One region of the Pseudomonas sp. SDO55104_S430 genome, then DNA from elsewhere that is predicted to be linked to it. Evidence: predicted binding sites of a transcription regulator. Region 1 holds the regulator's gene; the other holds the start of a gene.
The links. The regulator FliA, encoded in region 1, starts transcription of late flagellar genes. The targets are predictions, from matches to a motif close to CTAAAGTTTNNNNNNNNNNNGCCGNTAA.
Positions count from the first base shown of each region.

Region 2: ACW9JE_RS27530 (methyl-accepting chemotaxis protein) is a predicted target of FliA. The motif match lies at 3,611-3,638, and genes of this name have one in related genera.

Region 1 is NZ_JBSVXG010000104.1:939-14,378, forward strand. It holds gene flhA (flagellar biosynthesis protein FlhA) at 1-1,371, shown strand, start outside; gene flhF (flagellar biosynthesis protein FlhF) at 1,384-2,709, shown strand; gene fleN (flagellar synthesis regulator FleN) at 2,826-3,656, shown strand; gene fliA (RNA polymerase sigma factor FliA) at 3,653-4,393, shown strand; gene ACW9JE_RS18205 (chemotaxis response regulator CheY) at 4,559-4,930, shown strand; gene ACW9JE_RS18210 (protein phosphatase CheZ) at 4,950-5,738, shown strand; gene ACW9JE_RS18215 (chemotaxis protein CheA) at 5,778-8,057, shown strand; gene ACW9JE_RS18220 (protein-glutamate methylesterase/protein-glutamine glutaminase) at 8,107-9,255, shown strand; gene ACW9JE_RS18225 (flagellar motor protein) at 9,255-9,995, shown strand; gene motD (flagellar motor protein MotD) at 10,008-10,898, shown strand; gene ACW9JE_RS18235 (ParA family protein) at 10,942-11,730, shown strand; gene ACW9JE_RS18240 (CheW domain-containing protein) at 11,761-12,711, shown strand; gene ACW9JE_RS18245 (chemotaxis protein CheW) at 12,797-13,282, shown strand; gene ACW9JE_RS18250 (DUF2802 domain-containing protein) at 13,283-13,440, shown strand, end outside.
Region 2 is NZ_JBSVXG010000282.1:244-5,789, forward strand. It holds gene ACW9JE_RS27520 (hypothetical protein) at 231-713, opposite strand; partial or broken gene ACW9JE_RS27525 (ATP-binding protein) at 798-1,343, shown strand; gene ACW9JE_RS27530 (methyl-accepting chemotaxis protein) at 1,524-3,500, opposite strand; gene ACW9JE_RS27535 (LysR substrate-binding domain-containing protein) at 3,667-4,587, opposite strand; gene ACW9JE_RS27540 (NorM family multidrug efflux MATE transporter) at 4,746-5,546, shown strand, end outside.

The DNA of each region.
Region 1 (13,440 bases):
CAATTGCCATCACTGTTGTTATCTACAGCAGCAGCCATCATGGTGACCCGTGCTTCCGGATCGGAAGACATGGGCAAACAGATCAATCGTCAGATGTTCGCCTCGCCCAAGGCGTTGGCCGTGGCGGCGGGTTTGATGGCAGTGATGGGCCTGGTGCCCGGCATGCCGCACATCTCCTTCCTCAGCATGGCGGCCCTGGCGGCCGGCGGCGCTTACCTGTTCTGGAAAAAGCAGAACCAGGTCAAGGTGCAGGCGCTGGAAGAGGTCAAGCGTCAGCAGGAACTGCTGCCATCGCCGGCCCGCGCCCAGGAAACCAAGGAGCTGGGCTGGGATGACGTGACGCCGATCGACATGATCGGCCTGGAAGTGGGCTACCGCCTGATTCCGCTGGTGGACCGCAATCAGGGTGGTCAGTTGCTGGCGCGGATCAAGGGCGTGCGCAAGAAGCTGTCCCAGGACCTGGGCTTCCTGATGCCGACCGTGCACATTCGCGACAACCTCGACCTGGCGCCAAGCGCCTATCGCTTGACCCTGATGGGGGTGATTCTGGCCGAAGCCGAGATCTATCCGGATCGCGAACTGGCGATCAACCCGGGGCAGGTCTACGGCACGCTCAACGGCATCACCGCCAAAGATCCGGCTTTCGGGCTGGAGGCGGTGTGGATCGAAATCAGCCAGCGTGCCCAGGCGCAATCGCTGGGCTACACCGTGGTCGATGCCAGTACGGTAGTGGCGACTCACCTGAACCAGATTCTGTACAAACACTCCAGCGAGCTGATTGGCCACGAGGAAGTGCAGCAGTTGATGCAACTGCTGGCGAAAAATTCGCCGAAACTGGCCGAAGAACTGGTACCGGGCGTGTTGTCGCTGTCGCAACTGCTCAAGGTTCTGCAGGCGTTGCTGGCCGAACAGGTGCCGGTTCGCGACATTCGCAGCATCGCCGAAGCCATCGCGAACAACGCTTCCAAGAGTCAAGATACCGCCGCATTGGTGGCCGCGGTTCGCGTCGGCGTATCCCGCGCAATCGTGCAAAGCATTGTAGGCACTGACTCGGAGCTGCCAGTGATCACGCTGGAGCCAAGGTTGGAACAGATTTTGCTCAATAGTCTGCAGAAGGCAGGACAAGGCTCGGAAGAGGGCGTTCTGCTTGAGCCAAGCATGGCTGAGAAGCTGCAACGTTCGTTGATCGAAGCAGCACAGCGGCAGGAGATGCAAGGTCAGCCGGTGATTCTGCTGGTGGCCGGTCCGGTTCGCGCGATGCTCTCGCGTTTTGGCCGGCTGGCAGTGCCGGGCATCCATGTATTGGCCTACCAGGAAATTCCGGACAACAAGCAAGTGACCATCGTTGCGACAGTAGGGCCCAACGGCTGAGGGTAGTGATTCATGCAAGTTAAGCGTTTTTTCGCCGCCGATATGCGTCAGGCCATGAAGCTGGTTCGTGATGAGCTGGGCGCTGAAGCCGCCATTATCGGCAACCGCCGGATTGCCGGTGGTGTCGAGCTGACAGCTGCCCTGGATTACAAGCTGTCGGCGCTGGCTCCTCGGGTTCCGAACATGGAACTCGAAGACGAGCTGCGCAAGACCCAGTCGCGGATCGTCACCGCCCAGGCCGAATTGAGCCTGCGCAGCGAAGGCGAGAGCGACAATGCGGTCAATCGCCAATTGTTCGCCGGTCTGCCGCTGACTGCGGCAGAGCCGCTGATCGAGCCGACCTATGCCGAGCCACGTCGTGCGGCGCCTGCGCCTGCCGCGGCGCCGGCGATCGACCAGCGTGCATTCGACTCGATGCGTTCGGAACTCAACGGTCTGCGCGAGCTGCTGGAAGTACAACTGGGTTCGCTGGCGTGGAATCAGCTGCAAGGCCGCCGTCCGGATCAGGCCAACCTGTGGCGCCGCCTGCAACGCATCGGCCTCTCCGGTCCGCTTTCCCGCGACCTGCTGGCGATGATCACCGACATCGAAGAACCCCGTCAGGCCTGGCGCATGTTGCTGGCGCATCTGGCACGCATGATCGCCACACCGGAAATCGAGCCGCTGGAAGAGGGCGGAGTGATTGCCATGGTCGGCCCTGCCGGCATGGGCAAGACCACCACCCTGGCCAAGCTGGCTGCCCGCTACGTACTCAAGTACGGCGCGCAGAACATCGCGCTGGTGAGCATGGACAGCTATCGTATCGGTGCCCAGGAGCAGTTGAAGACCCTCGGTCGGATTCTCAACGTGTCGGTAACCCACGTCGATCCGGGTCAATCGCTGGTTCAGGCGCTGGATCCACTGCTGCGCAAGCGCGTGGTGCTGATCGACACCGCAGGCCTTCAGGCCAGCGATCCAGCGCTGCGCATGCAGCTTGAAAGCCTGGCCGGACGCGGCATTCGGTCGAAAAATTATCTGGTTCTGGCAACCACCAGCCAGAAGCAGGTTCTAACGGCTGCCTACCACAGTTACAAGCGCTGCGGGCTGGCGGGCTGCATCCTGACTAAACTGGATGAAACCGCCAGTCTGGGCGAGGTGTTGAGCCTTGCCATCAGCCATGAATTGCCGGTGGCCTACCTGACCGATGGCCCGCGGATTCCGGATGATTTGCATCTGCCGCGCCGTCATCAACTGGTCAGTCGCGCCGTCAGCGTGCAAATGCAGGAAGAGCCCAGCGAAGAAGCCATGGCCGACATGTTCGCTGATATCTACCACAGCCCGACCAAGCAGGTAGGCTGAGGTAAAAATGAATAGTTTTTGTACCTACATCGATGGTCTGCCACGCATTGTTCCGGTTGTGAACGCGCAGCCAGTAATGTGGCCTCCGTCTATGCAAGACAAGGTAAAGAAATAACATGGGCAGCATGCATCCCGTACAGGTGATCGCGGTGACCGGCGGCAAAGGTGGCGTCGGGAAAACTAACGTGTCAGTGAACTTGTCCCTGGCTTTGGCAGAGCTTGGCCGTCGTGTCATGTTGCTCGACGCCGACCTGGGGCTGGCGAACGTCGACGTTCTGCTGGGCCTGACCCCCAAACGTACCCTGGCCGACGTGATCGAAGGCCGCTGCGAGCTGCGCGACGTCCTGTTGCAGGGGCCTGGCGGCATCCGCATCGTTCCGGCTGCGTCCGGGACCCAGAGCATGGTCCATCTGAGCCCGGCCCAACACGCCGGCCTGATCCAGGCTTTCAGCGACATCGGCGACAACCTCGATGTGCTGGTGATCGACACCGCTGCGGGTATCGGTGACTCGGTAGTCAGTTTTGTGCGCGCCGCACAGGAAGTGTTGCTGGTGGTCTGCGACGAGCCGACCTCCATCACCGACGCCTACGCCCTGATCAAGCTGCTTAACCGCGACTACGGCATGAACCGTTTCCGCGTGCTGGCCAACATGGCCCAGAGCCCGCAGGAAGGGCGCAACCTGTTCGCCAAGCTGACCAAGGTGACCGACCGTTTCCTCGACGTCGCCCTGCAATACGTCGGCGCCGTGCCGTACGACGAAAGCGTGCGCAAGGCCGTGCAGAAGCAGCGCGCGGTCTACGAAGCTTTCCCGCGTTCCAAGTGTTCGCTGGCGTTCAAGGCCATCGCGCAGAAGGTCGATACCTGGCCGCTGCCTGCGAACCCACGTGGCCATCTGGAGTTTTTCGTCGAGCGCCTCGTGCAACAAACGGCAGGACCCGTGCTATGACAGCCAGCGGCTACAACCTTTACAAAAAGTCGGCGCGTGACGCGCAGTACGAGCTGATCGAGCGTTACGCGCCACTGGTCAAACGCATTGCCTACCACTTGCTGGCGCGTTTGCCGGCCAGTGTGCAGGTCGAAGACCTGATCCAGGCCGGCATGATCGGCCTGCTTGAAGTTTCGACCAAATACGACGCCAGCAAGGGCGCGAGTTTCGAAACCTACGCCGGCATCCGCATCCGCGGGGCCATGCTCGACGAGGTACGCAAAGGGGACTGGGCACCACGTTCGGTCCATCGCAATACCCGGATGGTCAGCGATGCCATTCGCGCGATTGAAGCTAAAACCGGACGTGACGCTAAAGATCACGAGGTTGCTGCCGAACTCCAGTTGAGTCTCGATGATTACTACGCAATTCTGAACGACACCCTGGGTAGCCGTTTATTCAGTTTCGACGACCTGTTGCAGGACGGCGAACACGAAGGGCTGCACGAGGATGGCGCCAGTGCTCATCTCGAGCCGTCACGCGATCTGGAAGATGAACGCTTCCAGGCGGCGCTGGCGGATGCGATTGCCAATTTGCCGGAGCGTGAGCGACTGGTGTTGGCGCTGTACTACGACGAAGAGTTGAATCTCAAGGAAATCGGAGAAGTCCTGGGAGTCAGCGAGTCTCGGGTCAGCCAGTTACACAGCCAGTGCGCGGCCCGTTTGCGGGGGCGTTTAGGAGAGTGGCGAGCGCGCTGAAGGCAGTGTGGGGGCACTGCGAGTTGGCTGGTGGGGTGATGAACCTCGCCGGTCTCGATCCGTTGTATCCCCGACAGTCATCGAGTGTTTGCCAGATTGATTGAAATGGCGCGTCCAGGTGCTGGGCGCGTTTAAGTCTGCTTGGAGGTCGAATTGGACAAGAACATGAAAATCCTCATCGTTGATGACTTCTCAACGATGCGGCGGATCATTAAAAACCTGTTGCGTGACCTTGGGTTCACCAACACGGTCGAGGCCGACGATGGCACTACCGCCATTCCGGTCCTCAACAGCGGGAGCATCGACTTTCTGGTGACTGACTGGAACATGCCCGGCATGACCGGTATCGATCTGCTGCGCCACGTGCGCGCCGATGAAAAACTCAAGCACCTGCCGGTACTGATGGTGACTGCCGAAGCCAAGCGCGAGCAGATCATCGAAGCCGCCCAGGCCGGCGTTAACGGCTATGTCGTCAAACCCTTCACCGCTCAGGCGCTGAAAGAAAAAATCGAGAAGATTTTCGAACGCATCGGTTGATCGGCGTCACGGGGAAGCTATGGGACATAACGAATCTTCGCAGGGCGATTTTGAATCGACCCTGAAAAAACACGCCGTCGAACTGGTCGCGAGCCTTGAAAAAGGCCGATTCGGCGATGCTGTGCAATTGATCCATGAGCTCAATCAGACCCGTGACCGCGGCCTGTATCAGGAAGTGGGCAAGCTCACCCGCGAGCTGCACAGCGCGATCGTCAATTTCCAGATCGACCCGCACATGCCGCAGGCCGAGGAAGTGTCGCAGATCACCGACGCCACCGAGCGTCTGGGGTATGTGGTCAAGCTGACCGAAGCCGCGGCCAATCGCACCATGGACCTTGTTGAAAACGCCACGCCCGTGGTCAACCGCCTGAGCGAAGAGGCCCAGGTGCTGAGCACGGACTGGGGACGTTTCATGCGCCGCGAAGTCGGGGCTGAAGAGTTCCGCGAGCTGGCGCGGCGCGTCGACGCTTTCCTGGCGCGCAGCAGCGAAGACGGCCGCACGGTGTCGAGCAATCTCAACGACATTCTGCTGGCTCAGGATTACCAGGACCTCACGGGCCAGGTGATCAAACGTGTGACTCAACTGGTCACCGAAGTAGAAAGCAACCTGCTCAAGCTCGTGCTCATGGCCAGCCAGGTAGACCGCTTTGCGGGTATCGAACATGACCGTGCGGCGATGCTTGCAGAAAAAGATCCACAAAAACATCTCTCTCAGGGTGAAGGTCCGCAGATTCATGCCGATAAAAGAGAAGACGTTGTATCCGGTCAGGATGATGTGGACGACTTGTTATCCAGCCTTGGTTTTTAGGTTCTTTTTTAGACCTGTTCTGTTAGGAGCACACCATTAATGAGCTTCGGCGCCGATGAAGAGATCCTTCAGGATTTCCTGGTTGAGGCCGGCGAGATTCTAGAGCAACTGTCCGAGCAACTGGTCGAGCTGGAAAGCCGGCCGGACGATGCGGACCTGCTCAATGCAATTTTTCGCGGTTTTCACACTGTAAAAGGGGGCGCCGGCTTCCTTCAGCTCAACGAGCTGGTGGAGTGCTGTCACATCGCCGAGAACGTGTTCGACATCCTGCGCAAGGGTGAGCGTCGCGTCGACTCGGAACTGATGGACGTGGTTCTCGAAGCACTGGACTCGGTGAACAGCATGTTCGGCGAAGTCCGTGACCGCAGCCCGATCACGGCTGCCACACCCGAATTGCTCGCTGCCCTGTCGCGCCTTGCCGAACCGCAAAGCGCTGACGAGGCCGCTGCTGCACCTGTAGCCGATGTGGTTGAAGAACCTGTCGCCGAAAGCGAATCGGCCGACATCACCGACAGTGAATTCGAACAGCTGCTGGACTCGCTCAACGCTGTCAAGGCGCAGGCCGAGGCGCCGGCTGCTCCAGCGCCTGCCCCGACTGCCGCCGGTGATGAAGCGGCCAGCGACGAAATCACCGATGCCGAGTTCGAGTCGTTGCTCGACCAACTGCACGGCAAAGGCCAGTTCGCCGTCAATTCCTTGCCAGCGACGCCTGCCGCGCCCCAGGAGCCGAAAGCCGAAGGCGACAGCTCCGACATTACCGATGACGAGTTCGAAGCACTGCTCGATCAGCTGCACGGCAAGGGCAACTTTGCCGTTGAAGCACTGGAATCGGCCATCGCTTCGGCGACGCCGCCTGCTGCGCCCACCGCTGCGGCGGCCGGTAGCGACCTGATCACCGATCACGAATTCGAAGCACTGCTCGACGATTTGCACGGCAAGGGCAAGTTCACCGACGTGGCGGCGAAAGCCGGCACCGCTACTGCTGCTACCAGCGCTCCCGCGGCAACGCCTGCAGCCAAGGCAGCAGCGCCGAAACCTGCGGCCAAGGCGCCCGAGCCGAAAGCCGAAACGCCTGCACCAGCAGCCGCTGCCGCACCGGCGCCAGCCCGTGCCCCGGCCTCGCCACCGCCTGAAAAGCCGGCCAGCGAAGCCGAGACCACCGTGCGGGTCGACACCGCGCGTCTGGACGAGATCATGAACATGGTCGGCGAGCTGGTGCTGGTGCGTAACCGCCTGGTCCGCCTGGGCCTCAACAGCGGCGACGAAGCCATGTCCAAGGCTGTGTCGAACCTCGACGTGGTCACCGCGGACCTGCAGACCGCGGTCATGAAGACCCGGATGCAACCGATAAAGAAGGTCTTCGGGCGCTTCCCGCGTCTGGTTCGCGACCTGGCTCGCCAGCTCAAGAAAGAGATCAACCTGGAACTGGTCGGCGAAGACACCGACCTGGACAAAAACCTGGTCGAGGCCCTGGCCGATCCGCTGGTGCACTTGGTGCGCAACGCGGTCGACCACGGCATCGAGTCGCCGGAAGAACGCGAAGCCTCGGGCAAGGCCCGTGGCGGCAAGGTGGTCCTGGCCGCCGAGCAGGAAGGCGACCACATCCTGTTGTCGATCTCCGATGACGGCAAGGGCATGGACCCGAACGTCCTGCGTTCCATCGCGGTGAAACGTGGCGTGATGGACAAGGATGCGGCCGAGCGCCTGAGCGACACCGAGTGCTACAACCTGATTTTCGCCCCGGGCTTCTCGACCAAGACCGAGATCTCCGACGTGTCCGGCCGCGGCGTGGGCATGGACGTGGTGAAGACCAAGATTTCCCAGCTCAACGGCTCGATCAACATCTTCTCGGCCAAGGGCCAGGGATCGAAGATCGTCATCAAGGTGCCGCTGACCCTGGCAATCATGCCGACGCTGATGGTCATGCTCGGCAACCAGGCGTTCGCGTTCCCGCTGGTGAACGTCAACGAAATCTTCCACCTGGACCTCTCGACCACCAACGTGGTGGATGGCCAGGAAGTGGTGATCGTGCGGGACAAGGCGCTGCCATTGTTCTACCTCAAGCGCTGGCTGGTCAGCTCCGCCGCTCACGAAGAGCAGCGCGAGGGCCATGTGGTGATCCTTTCGGTGGGCACCCAGCGGATCGGCTTCGTCGTCGATCAACTGGTGGGCCAGGAAGAAGTGGTCATCAAGCCATTGGGCAAGATGCTCCAGGGAACCCCGGGCATGTCGGGCGCCACCATCACCGGTGACGGTCGCATCGCGCTGATTCTCGATGTACCGAGCATGCTCAAGCGTTACGCCACGCGGCGTATTTGATTCTGGTGGAGCGGGGCGACAGAGCCTCGCTCCGTCTAACGGAGTGTTTATGGCAGTTAAAGTCCTGGTGGTGGATGATTCGGGGTTTTTCCGCCGCCGCGTCTCGGAAATTCTTTCAGCGGATTCCAATATCCAGGTCGTCGGTACGGCGACCAACGGAAAGGAGGCGATCGATCAGGCACTGGCCCTCAAGCCGGACGTGATCACCATGGACTACGAGATGCCGATGATGGATGGCATCACGGCGGTGCGGCATATCATGCAGCGCTGCCCGACCCCGGTCTTGATGTTTTCCTCGCTGACCCACGAAGGCGCCCGGGTAACCCTGGATGCGCTGGACGCCGGCGCGGTGGACTTCCTGCCGAAGAATTTCGAAGACATCTCGCGCAACCCCGAGAAGGTCAAGCAACTGCTGTGCGAGAAGATCCACAGCATCTCGCGCAGTAACCGTCGCCTGAGCAGCTACAGTGCTCCGGCGCCAGTGGCCGCCCCTTCGCACACTTCCACCTCGGCGCCCGCGCCATCGAGCATTGGCAGCTACGGCAGCAGCGCGCCTGCGCGTCCGTCACCTGTGCCGACCCGAGCGCCTGCCCCGGCGCCTGCGCACTCGCATGCATCGCCATCGCCCAAGCGCAAAGCCTACAAACTGGTTGCCATCGGTACCTCCACCGGCGGCCCGGTTGCCCTGCAGCGGGTCCTGACCCAGTTGCCGGCCAGCTTCCCGGCGCCGATCGTGCTGATCCAGCACATGCCGGCGGCCTTCACCAAGGCTTTCGCCGAGCGTCTGGACAAGCTGTGCCGCATCACCGTCAAGGAAGCCGAGGATGGCGACATCCTGCGTCCGGGCCTGGCGCTGCTGGCCCCTGGCGGCAAGCAAATGATGATCGACGGCCGTGGCGCGGTGAAAATCCTGCCGGGCGACGAGCGTCTGAACTACAAGCCGTGCGTGGACATCACCTTCGGTTCGGCAGCCAAATCCTACGTTGACAAAGTTCTGGCGGTGGTGCTGACCGGCATGGGCGCCGACGGTCGCGAAGGCGCGCGTCTGCTCAAGCAGGGCGGCAGTTCGATCTGGGCCCAGGATGAGGCCAGTTGCGTGATCTACGGCATGCCGATGGCCATCGTCAAAGCCGAGCTCGCCGACGCGGTGTACAGCCTGGACGACATCGGCAAGCACCTGGTCGAGGCCTGTATCTGATGGATGTTCTCAGCCTTATCGGCATCATCATGGCCTTTGTCGCCATCATCGGCGGCAACTACCTGGAAGGCGGTCACCTTGGCGCCCTGGCCAACGGCCCGGCGGCATTGATCGTATTGGGCGGGACCATCGGCGCGGCGCTGCTGCAATCGCCGATGAGCGCCTTCAAGCGCGCCATGCAGATTCTGGCGTGGATTCTGTTTCCGCCGCGGGTCGATCTGGCCGGCGGTATCGACCGCGTCGTCAACTGGAGCCTGACCGCCCGCAAGGAAGGCCTGCTGGGCCTTGAAGGCGTGGCCGATACCGAACCTGACAGCTACTCGCGCAAGGGCCTGCAACTGCTGGTCGATGGTGCCGAGCCGGAAGCCATCCGCAGCATTCTGGAAGTGGATTTCTACACTCAGGAAAGCCGCGACATCGAGGCGGCCAAGGTCTTCGAGAGCATGGGCGGCTACGCGCCGACCATCGGGATCATCGGCGCGGTGATGGGCCTGATTCACGTCATGGGCAACCTCGGCGATCCTTCGCAACTGGGCAATGGCATCGCCGTGGCCTTCGTTGCCACCATCTACGGTGTGGCCAGCGCCAACCTGGTGCTGCTGCCGATTGCCGCCAAACTCAAATCCATCGCATTGCGTCAGTCGCGTTATCGCGAAATGTTGCTGGAAGGCATTCTGTCGATCGCCGAAGGTGAAAACCCTCGCTCCATTGAGTTGAAGCTTCAGGGCTTCATGGATTAAGGGAATAACCTCATGGCCCGTCGTCGCCAGCATGAAGAGCATGTAAACCATGAGCGTTGGCTGGTTTCCTATGCCGACTTCATCACTTTGCTGTTCGCATTTTTCGTGGTGATGTACTCCATTTCCTCGGTCAACGAGGGCAAGTACAAGATCATTTCCGAGGCGTTGGTCGGTGTATTCACTGATACCGATCGCGCCCTCAAGCCGATTCCCATCGGTGATGAGCGACCGAAGACCGTGACCCCGGCCAAGCCTTTGGTCAAGGACAGCGATCAGGTTGACGCGGGGGTTGCCGGTGCCAGCGATCCGCTCAAGAGCATCGCCGATGACATCAGCGCCGCGTTCGGTGACCTGATCAGCTCCAACCAGATGACCGTGCGCGGCAACGAGTTGTGGGTCGAGATCGAACTCAATTCCAGCCTGTTGTTCGGCAGCGGCGATGCCATGCCCAGCGACATCGCGTTCAACATCATCGACAAGGTCGCGGCGATCCTGAAGCCGTTCGACAACCCGATCCACGTCGAAGGCTTCACCGACGACCAGCCGATTCGTACCGCGCAGTACCCGACCAACTGGGAACTGTCGTCGGCCCGTTCGGCGAGCATCGTGCGCATGTTGGCGATGCAGGGAGTCAACCCCGGTCGTCTGGCGTCGGTGGGTTACGGCGAGTTTCAGCCGGTGGCTAACAACGCCACGGCCGAGGGGCGGGCGCGCAACCGGCGCGTGGTGCTGGTGGTGTCGCGCAACCTGGACGTACGCCGCAGCCTGACCGGTACAGGTACCGCTCATACCACTCCCGATGCGGCATTGAAGCGGGCTGGCACACAAACTGCACCGACCCCGGTCAAGTCGCCGGTACGCGAGAGCTCCGTCAATTCTCCGTCACCCGCATTAACACGTTGAGCTATTTCTCGGTCGATCCGTTCGACCGGGAGGAACATTCCGAATGAGAGTCTGGGCAGTCGCCAATCAAAAGGGTGGTGTCGGTAAAACCACTTCCTCCATCGCTTTAGCCGGTTTGCTGGCCGAGGCGGGCAAGCGCGTGGTCGTGGTCGACCTCGACCCCCACGGCTCCATGACCAGCTATTTCGGTTACGACCCCGACAGCCTGGAACACAGCAACTACGACCTGTTCCTGCACAAGGGCACCGTGCCCCAGGGCCTGCCCGGGCAATTGCTGCTGTCCACCAGCGATGAACGCATTTCGCTGTTGCCATCGAGCACGGCGCTGGCGACCCTTGAACGTCAGTCGCCGGGCCAGAGCGGCCTGGGCCTGGTGATCGCCAAGAGCCTGGCGCAGCTGTGGCAGGATTTCGATTACGCGATCATCGACAGCCCGCCGCTGCTCGGCGTGCTGATGGTCAACGCCTTGGCGGCGAGCCAGCAGCTGGTGATCCCGGTGCAGACCGAACACCTGGCCGTCAAAGGCCTGGAGCGCATGGTCAATACGCTGACGATGATCAATCGCTCGCGCAAGCAGACCTTGCCGTTCACCATCGTGCCGACCCTGTTCGACCGCCGCACCCAGGCGTCCCTCGGTACGCTGCGGGTGTTGCGCGACAAATTCCCTGAAGAGATCTGGCAGGGCTACATCCCGGTGGATACGCGCTTGCGCGACGCCAGCCGTGCCGGTCTGACGCCTTCGCAATTCGACGGCAAGAGCCGTGGAGTTCTCGCCTACCGTGCGCTGCTCAAGCAATTGCTGGCGGCGCAGCTTGTTTCGCAGGTGGCGTGAGATGAACCCGATCCGTCTGGGGGCATGCCAATGAACCGGCCGTTGAAGATCACGTCGCGTCCGCAACTGGCTTTGCAGTCTTATCTGGATAGCCTGTTGGAGGATGTGCCTGAGGAATTGGTGCTGCCTGTCGAGGTTTTGCCCGAAGAGGCCGCATCTGAAACCGTGCTGGACGAATTCCAGGCGGCGGTGCTTGAAGAGCAGGTCCGTGATGCCCGTGCAGCCACAGTTACAGCTGCACCGGCTCCGATAGCTCCGGTGGTGAAGGCTCCGGTGCTGGAAGCTGCACCGCCGGTCATGGCCCCGATATCTACCATCGCGCCGTTGCTCAAAGCCCTGGTGCCGCCACCGGTCGAGGTTCCGCCGCCGCAGGAGCCCGTCGTCGAGGTACCGGAACCAGCGGTCATCGAGGTGACGCAAACTCTGATCCCGCCGGTGGTCGAAGTCCACCTGCCGCCGAGCAATACGCCGCCTCCGGTGGAAACCGATGGACGTCCGAGCTGGGCGGCCGAGCCTTTCGAATGCCTGCTGTTCGACGTCGCAGGTCTGACCCTGGCGGTGCCTCTGGTCTGCCTGGGCTCGATCTACCCGCTGGCCGGTCACGACCTGACGCCACTGTTCGGTCAGCCGGAGTGGTTCCTGGGCATCCTGCCGAGCCAGGCCGGCAATCTGAAGGTGCTCGACACCGCGCGCTGGGTGATGCCGGACCGCTATCGCGACGACTTCAAGCAGGGCCTGCAATACGTGATTTCGGTCCAGGGCTACGAATGGGGGCTGGCGGTCCACCAGGTCAGCCGCTCGTTGCGCCTGGACCCGAATGAAATCAAATGGCGCAGCCATCGCGGTCAACGACCGTGGCTGGCCGGCACAGTGATCGAACACATGTGCGCGCTGCTGGATGTTTCCGAACTGGCCGCGTTGATCGCCAGCGGCGGGGCAAAGCACATGGGCGGCAGCAAGCCGGTCCAGAAATTGAAATGAAATCTGCACGACAAACAGGCGACGGCATTCGAATGCCGCAGCACCGTACACATACCGCCAGAGCGGTTTTTCGAGGGGAAAGGCTATGAATGACAAGGCGACGGCGGCAAAGGGTTCCGAAGATCCGATCCTGCAATGGGTGACCTTCAAGCTGGACAATGAAACCTACGGCATCAACGTGATGCGTGTTCAGGAAGTCCTGCGCTACACCGAAATCGCTCCGGTTCCGGGTGCGCCAAGCTACGTGCTGGGCATCATCAACCTGCGCGGCAACGTGGTCACCGTGATCGACACCCGCCAGCGCTTCGGCCTGATGAACGCCGAAATCAGCGACAACACCCGTATCGTCATCATCGAAGCCGACAAGCAAGTTGTCGGGATCATGGTCGATAGCGTGGCCGAAGTGGTTTACCTGCGTCAGTCGGAAATCGAAACCGCACCGAACGTCGGTAACGAAGAATCCGCCAAGTTCATTCAAGGCGTGTGCAACAAGAACAACGAACTGCTGATCCTTGTCGAACTGGACAAGATGATGAGCGAAGAAGAATGGTCGGAACTGGAGAGTATCTGATTGATTCTCGAGGTAGCGGTCATTGTCCTGTTCCTGTTTTGGGCAGGCACGCTGGCAATGTTTCTGGCGTACATACGCAGTCAAAAGCAGATCGGTGCGCAACAGGCCGAGAGCGATGCGCTGCGTGATCAGCGCATCAAGGACCTGGGCAAACGCGT
Region 2 (5,546 bases), on a different contig from region 1:
CTAAAAAAGTGCATTGAGTTTTTTATAGGTTTTTAGGTCATTTTTTTGAGTTTTCAATTTCTTGGACAGTCGTTTTTTTGCTTAAATTCAATGAAAAACGTTGTCAATAGCAAAGTAAAAATAAATTTAAGGTCGAACCTTATTAGTCAAATAGGGTTAGACCTTAATCAACGCAATCATCTGCTCATTTTTCAAACTTGAACAAGTTCAAGCTCTCAAAATGACCTTGCTTACCTATACTTATGATTTACACCGCTTTCAGCGATTAACATTCCAACGATACGAGCCACCCAAGTAATTACCAGAAGACCAACGACTATAAAGAACAAAGTCCACATCCCTTTGAAAGCACTGGCTAACAATGCAAATGGCACTACTGCTCCCCCAAGTAATACCATGCCAAGAATTGCCCAAAAACCACCCCACAGGAACCACGTTGTCAAAAGGCTGATGAGAAAGCTCAGGAGACCGAAAACATATGAGAATATGTATATAGTTGTGCCAGTAAAAACCCTAAGCCTTTTGAATATTGAAAGCGGCAACAGCACAAACAAAATCAACCCTATGCATATCCATCCTATTGATATTAACGGCGGAATTATTTGTTCGTAAGCTCTGGTAATACCTGCAAAAAACAAGAACGGTAATGCCAGCAGTCCTAGAAAAATGGCAACCCCGAACGCAATGCTCCCAGCCTTTGATAGAAATCCCATACAACCTCCTGTTGGCAAAACGCCATTCTCAATCCAATCGGGAGCAAAAATCCATTGCTAATAATTGTGTGGAATACCCCCCTACCATTCGAGTCGGGGCATATCGTGATTTCCCGGGCCAAGGAACGCGTGCGTTTTCCGGCGCGCTTTCAGCTGGTGGCGGCGATGAATCCGTGTCCCTGTGGATATCTTGGTGAGCCGACTGGCCGCTGTTCATGTACGCCGGACATGGTGCAACGCTATCGGAACAAGCTGTCGGGACCGCTGCTGGATCGCATCGATCTGCACCTTACGGTGGCCCGGGAAGCTACAGCGCTGAACCCTACGCCCAAGCCCGGAGATGACAGCAACAATGCGTCTGCGCTGGTCGCTGACGCTCGAGAGCGCCAGCAGAAACGCCAGCGCTGTGCGAATGCCTTTCTCGATTTGCCGGGGTTGAAGCGGTACTGCAAGTTATCCACAGCGGATGAGCATTGGTTGGAAACTGCCTGTGAGCGGTTGACCCTGTCGCTGCGTTCGGCGCATCGATTGCTCAAGGTGGCGCGCACGCTGGCGGATCTGGAGCGGGTGGATGAGATCAGCCGGGAGCATCTGGCCGAGGCATTGCAGTATCGGCCGGCGACTCAGTAAGGCTGAAAATTGAGTCGCCCCATCGCGAGCAGGCTCGCTCCCACAATGGATCGCCTGACACCGGACTAATGTGGGAGCGGGCTTGCTCGCGAAAGCGGTGTGTCAGCCAACACAATAGTGACTGACACGCCCTCTTCGCGAGCAAGCCCGCTCCCACAGGTTCAGTGCGGTGCCTGCGCCTTACCGAAACCGATCAACCTCAGCCCGCAGATCCGCCGCCAGCTTCTCCAGTTCCTTGGCCGTCACCGCCAGATTCGACACCACTTCACGTTGCTCGCTGTTGGCCAGCGCAATGCTTTGCAGGTTGCTGCTGAGCAAGGTCGCGGTGCTGCTCTGTTCCTGGGTCGCGGTGGTGATTGCGGCGAACTGCTGACCGGCCGAGCGGCTTTGCTCGTCGATGCGTGCCAGCGCGGCAGCGACGTTGGCGTTGCGCGACAAGCCTTCCTGCATCAGCACGTTGCCCTGCTCCATGGTGCTGATGGCGTTGCCGGTCTCCTGCTGGATGCTGTGGATCATGCCGGAGATTTCATCGGTGGCTTCACGGGTGCGCGAAGCCAGGTTACGCACCTCATCAGCCACCACCGCAAATCCACGACCCTGCTCACCGGCACGGGCCGCTTCGATGGCGGCGTTGAGCGCCAGCAGGTTGGTCTGCTCGGCAATCGAGGTGATCACCCCGACGATGCCGCCGATTTCCTGGGAACGCTGGCCGAGGGTATTGATCACCGTTGCCGTGCTGTTCAGAGCGCCGGCAATTTGTTCCAGCGACGAAGACGCCTCGTCCATGGAGGTACGACCGATCTGTGTTTGTTGGGCGTTTTCCTGGGCCAGACGCTGGGTGCTGCCCATGTTGTCGGCGATGTTCAGCGAGGTCGCGCTGAACTCTTCCACAGCGCCGGCCATGCTGGTGATTTCCCCCGACTGCTGTTCCATCCCTTCATAGGCACCGCCGGACAAACCGGACAAGGCCTGGGCACGGCTGTTGACCTCCAGCGAAGCACTACGGATGTGCTGGACCATGGTCGACAGCGCCTGGCTCATCTGGTTGAAAGCACGGGACAGCTGGCCGATCTCGTCATTGCTCGATACATTCAGACGCACACTCAGATCCCCTGCGCCCAGGGCTTCAGCCTGACGCACCAGATCCCCCAGCGGCGCGAGTTTGCTGCGCAACAGCCAGACCGCCGCACCGACCGCCAGCAACATCGCCAGCAAGCTACCAATGGCCAGACGAATACCGACGCTCCAGGTCACGGCGCTGATTTCGCTCTTCGGCATGCTCGCCACTACCGACCACGGCCCGTCCGCAAACGGCACCACGATGCTGTAGAAGTCTTCGGCCTTGTCGCTCCAGAACTCGCCCTTGCCCGGGGTTTTCGCCAGTTCTACTACGGTCGGGACCGCCTGATCCAGCGCCTCGACACCGGCAATCGGCACCAGCCACTTGCCCTGTTCGTCGAGCAAAGACAGAGAGCCGGTCTGACCGATGCGGAAGCGCTTGAGGTTTTCGAACTGGGCCTTCTGCGCGTCGGTGTAATCGAAACCGACGTACAGCACCGCAATCACCTTGCCGCTGCTGTCCCGAACCGGGGTGTACTGCGACATGTAAAAGCGTTCAAACAGCAGCGAACGTCCCACGAAACTTTGCCCCGCCATCAGGCGCGCGTAGGCCGGGTTTGCGTGATCCAGCACGGTGCCAATGGCACGGCTGCCGTCCTGCTTGCTGACGTTGGTGCTGACCCGAATGAAATCCTCGCCGCTGCGCACGAACACCGTGGCCACGCCCGCAGTCATCTGCTTGAACTGGTCCACTTCCTTGAAGTTGTTGTTGAGCACTTCACTGCCCAGGTGCAGACCCGGCGTCTGCACGCCCGCCACGGTCACCGGCTGATCCGGATGCACACTCAGACCTTCACCGAAGCGCTTCTCGAACAACCCGGCCAGACGCTGGGTGCTTTCACGCAAGGTGGCGTGGAAGGTGGTCAATTGGTCGGCCAGCAACCGGGCCTCACTGGCCAGGTGTTCTTCGCGGGTGGCGAGGTTGGCGGAGTCCAGCGAACGCAGGGCGAACAAGGTACTGCCGGTGATGACGACCGCCAGAATCACAGCGAGGGCAACGCCCAGCTGTGAGGCGATCCGGGCACGGGGATGAGACATGACTGCTCCTGGCCGAGCAACCGGATCATCCTGATCTCGATAGACGCTCAGCAAAATTTCTAATAATTGGGGGTGGCGCGTCGGACCTGCACGAGGGTCCCACAAGCAGATTTTCGGCGGCGCGCGGGAATACTTGAGTGATTAATAGGGATATGGCTCGAACGTTTCAGCCAAGACGTACGACATCAGGCAATTCCATGGCCCGGACCTCGTTTTGCAGGAAGTCGCTGAGCCTTCGCATGCGCTCGCCACCCGGACGGGTTTTCGGCCAGACCAGATAATATTTCTCACCACTGGCGACTGCCGTCGGCCAAGGCAAGCTCAAGCGACCTTGCGCCACGTCCTCAGCGACCATCAGCAGATCACCCATGGAGACGCCATAACCCCGCGCGGCGGCGATCATGCCCAACTCCAGCGTATCGAACACCTGTCCACCCTTGAGCGACACCTGTTCAGCCATGCCCATGCGTTCCAGCCAGTTGCGCCAGTCACGCCGGTCCGGTGTGGGGTGTAGCAGTTCGGTGTTGGCCAGGCGCTCGGCATCCCAAGGCGGATCGACCGGCAAATTCGGCGCCCCCACCGGAATCAATTCCTCAGGGAACAGGTAACTGGCCTCCCAGTCCGGCGGGAAATGGCCATTGCTCAGCAACACCGCGCAATCAAACGGTTCTTCGTTGAAGTCCACCGAATCGATGTCCATCCAGGCGCTGGTCAACTGCACTTCATTGCCCGGCTGCAAATGACGGAAGCGACTCAGGCGCGCCAGCAACCAGCGCATGGTCAGGGTCGACGGCGCTTTCATGCGCAGGATGTCGTCTTCGGCGCGCAAGGTATTACAGGCGCGCTCCAGTGCCGTGAAGCCTTCGCGGATCCCCGGCAACAGCAGGCGGGCCGACTCGGTGAGCTGCAGGTGACGACCGCTGCGGTGAAACAGGCGGCAGGCGAAATGCTCTTCGAGGGTGCGGATATGCCGGCTGACTGCGCTCTGGGTAATCGACAATTCCTCCGCGGCGCGTGTGAAAGAACTATGTCGCGCCGCCGCTTCAAATGCGCGCAGGGCATACAAGGGCGGAAGACGACGGGACATCAGGAAAGCTCCTACAAAGGGAATCGCTTACCCTAACAGAATCTTCCTTGCATGAGTTTGACTCATGCCATCCATCCTTTTTATCCCTTTGTGCAAAGCCCGCAGAGCGCAGAGAATCGATCCTTTCCTGTCCACTTTTACTCTCGAGCGTGATGACCATGCAGCATCCAGCACGTACTGAACTCTGGGCCATATTGCGGTTGTCGGGGCCGCTGATCGCCTCGCAGTTGGCGCACATGCTGATGGTCCTCACCGACACCCTGATGATGGCGCGCCTGAGCCCCGAAGCGCTGGCCGGCGGTTCGCTGGGTGCGGCTAGCTATTCGTTCGTGTCGATTTTCTGCATCGGCGTGATTGCCGCGGTCGGCACCCTGGTGGCGATCCGTCAGGGCGCGGGGGATATTCTCGGCGCGGCACGGCTGACCCAGGCAGGTGTCTGGCTGGCGTGGTTGATGGCGATTGGTGGCGGGCTGCTGCTTTGGAACCTCAAACCGGTGCTGCTGCTGTTCGGCCAGACGCCGACCAACGTCGAGGCGGCCGGGCAATTTCTGGTGTTCCTGCCCTTCGCCCTGCCCGGATACCTTACCTTCATGGCCCTGCGCGGTTTCACCAGCGCCATCGGCCGGGCTACGCCGGTGATGGTCATCAGCCTGGGCGGCACGGTGGCCAACTTCCTGCTCAACTACGCGTTGATCACCGGGATGTTCGGCCTGCCGAAACTGGGCCTGATGGGCATCGGTCTGGTTACCGCGATTGTCGCCAACCTCATGGCCCTGGCGCTGGCCTGGCACATTCGCCGGCATCCGGCCTACGACGCCTATCCGCTGCGCCATGGCCTGCTGAAACTCAACCGGCAATACCTGAAGGAGCTGTGGCGCCTGGGCCTGCCCATCGGCGGCACCTACGCAGTGGAAGTCGGGCTGTTTGCGTTCGCCGCGCTGTGCATGGGCACCATGGGC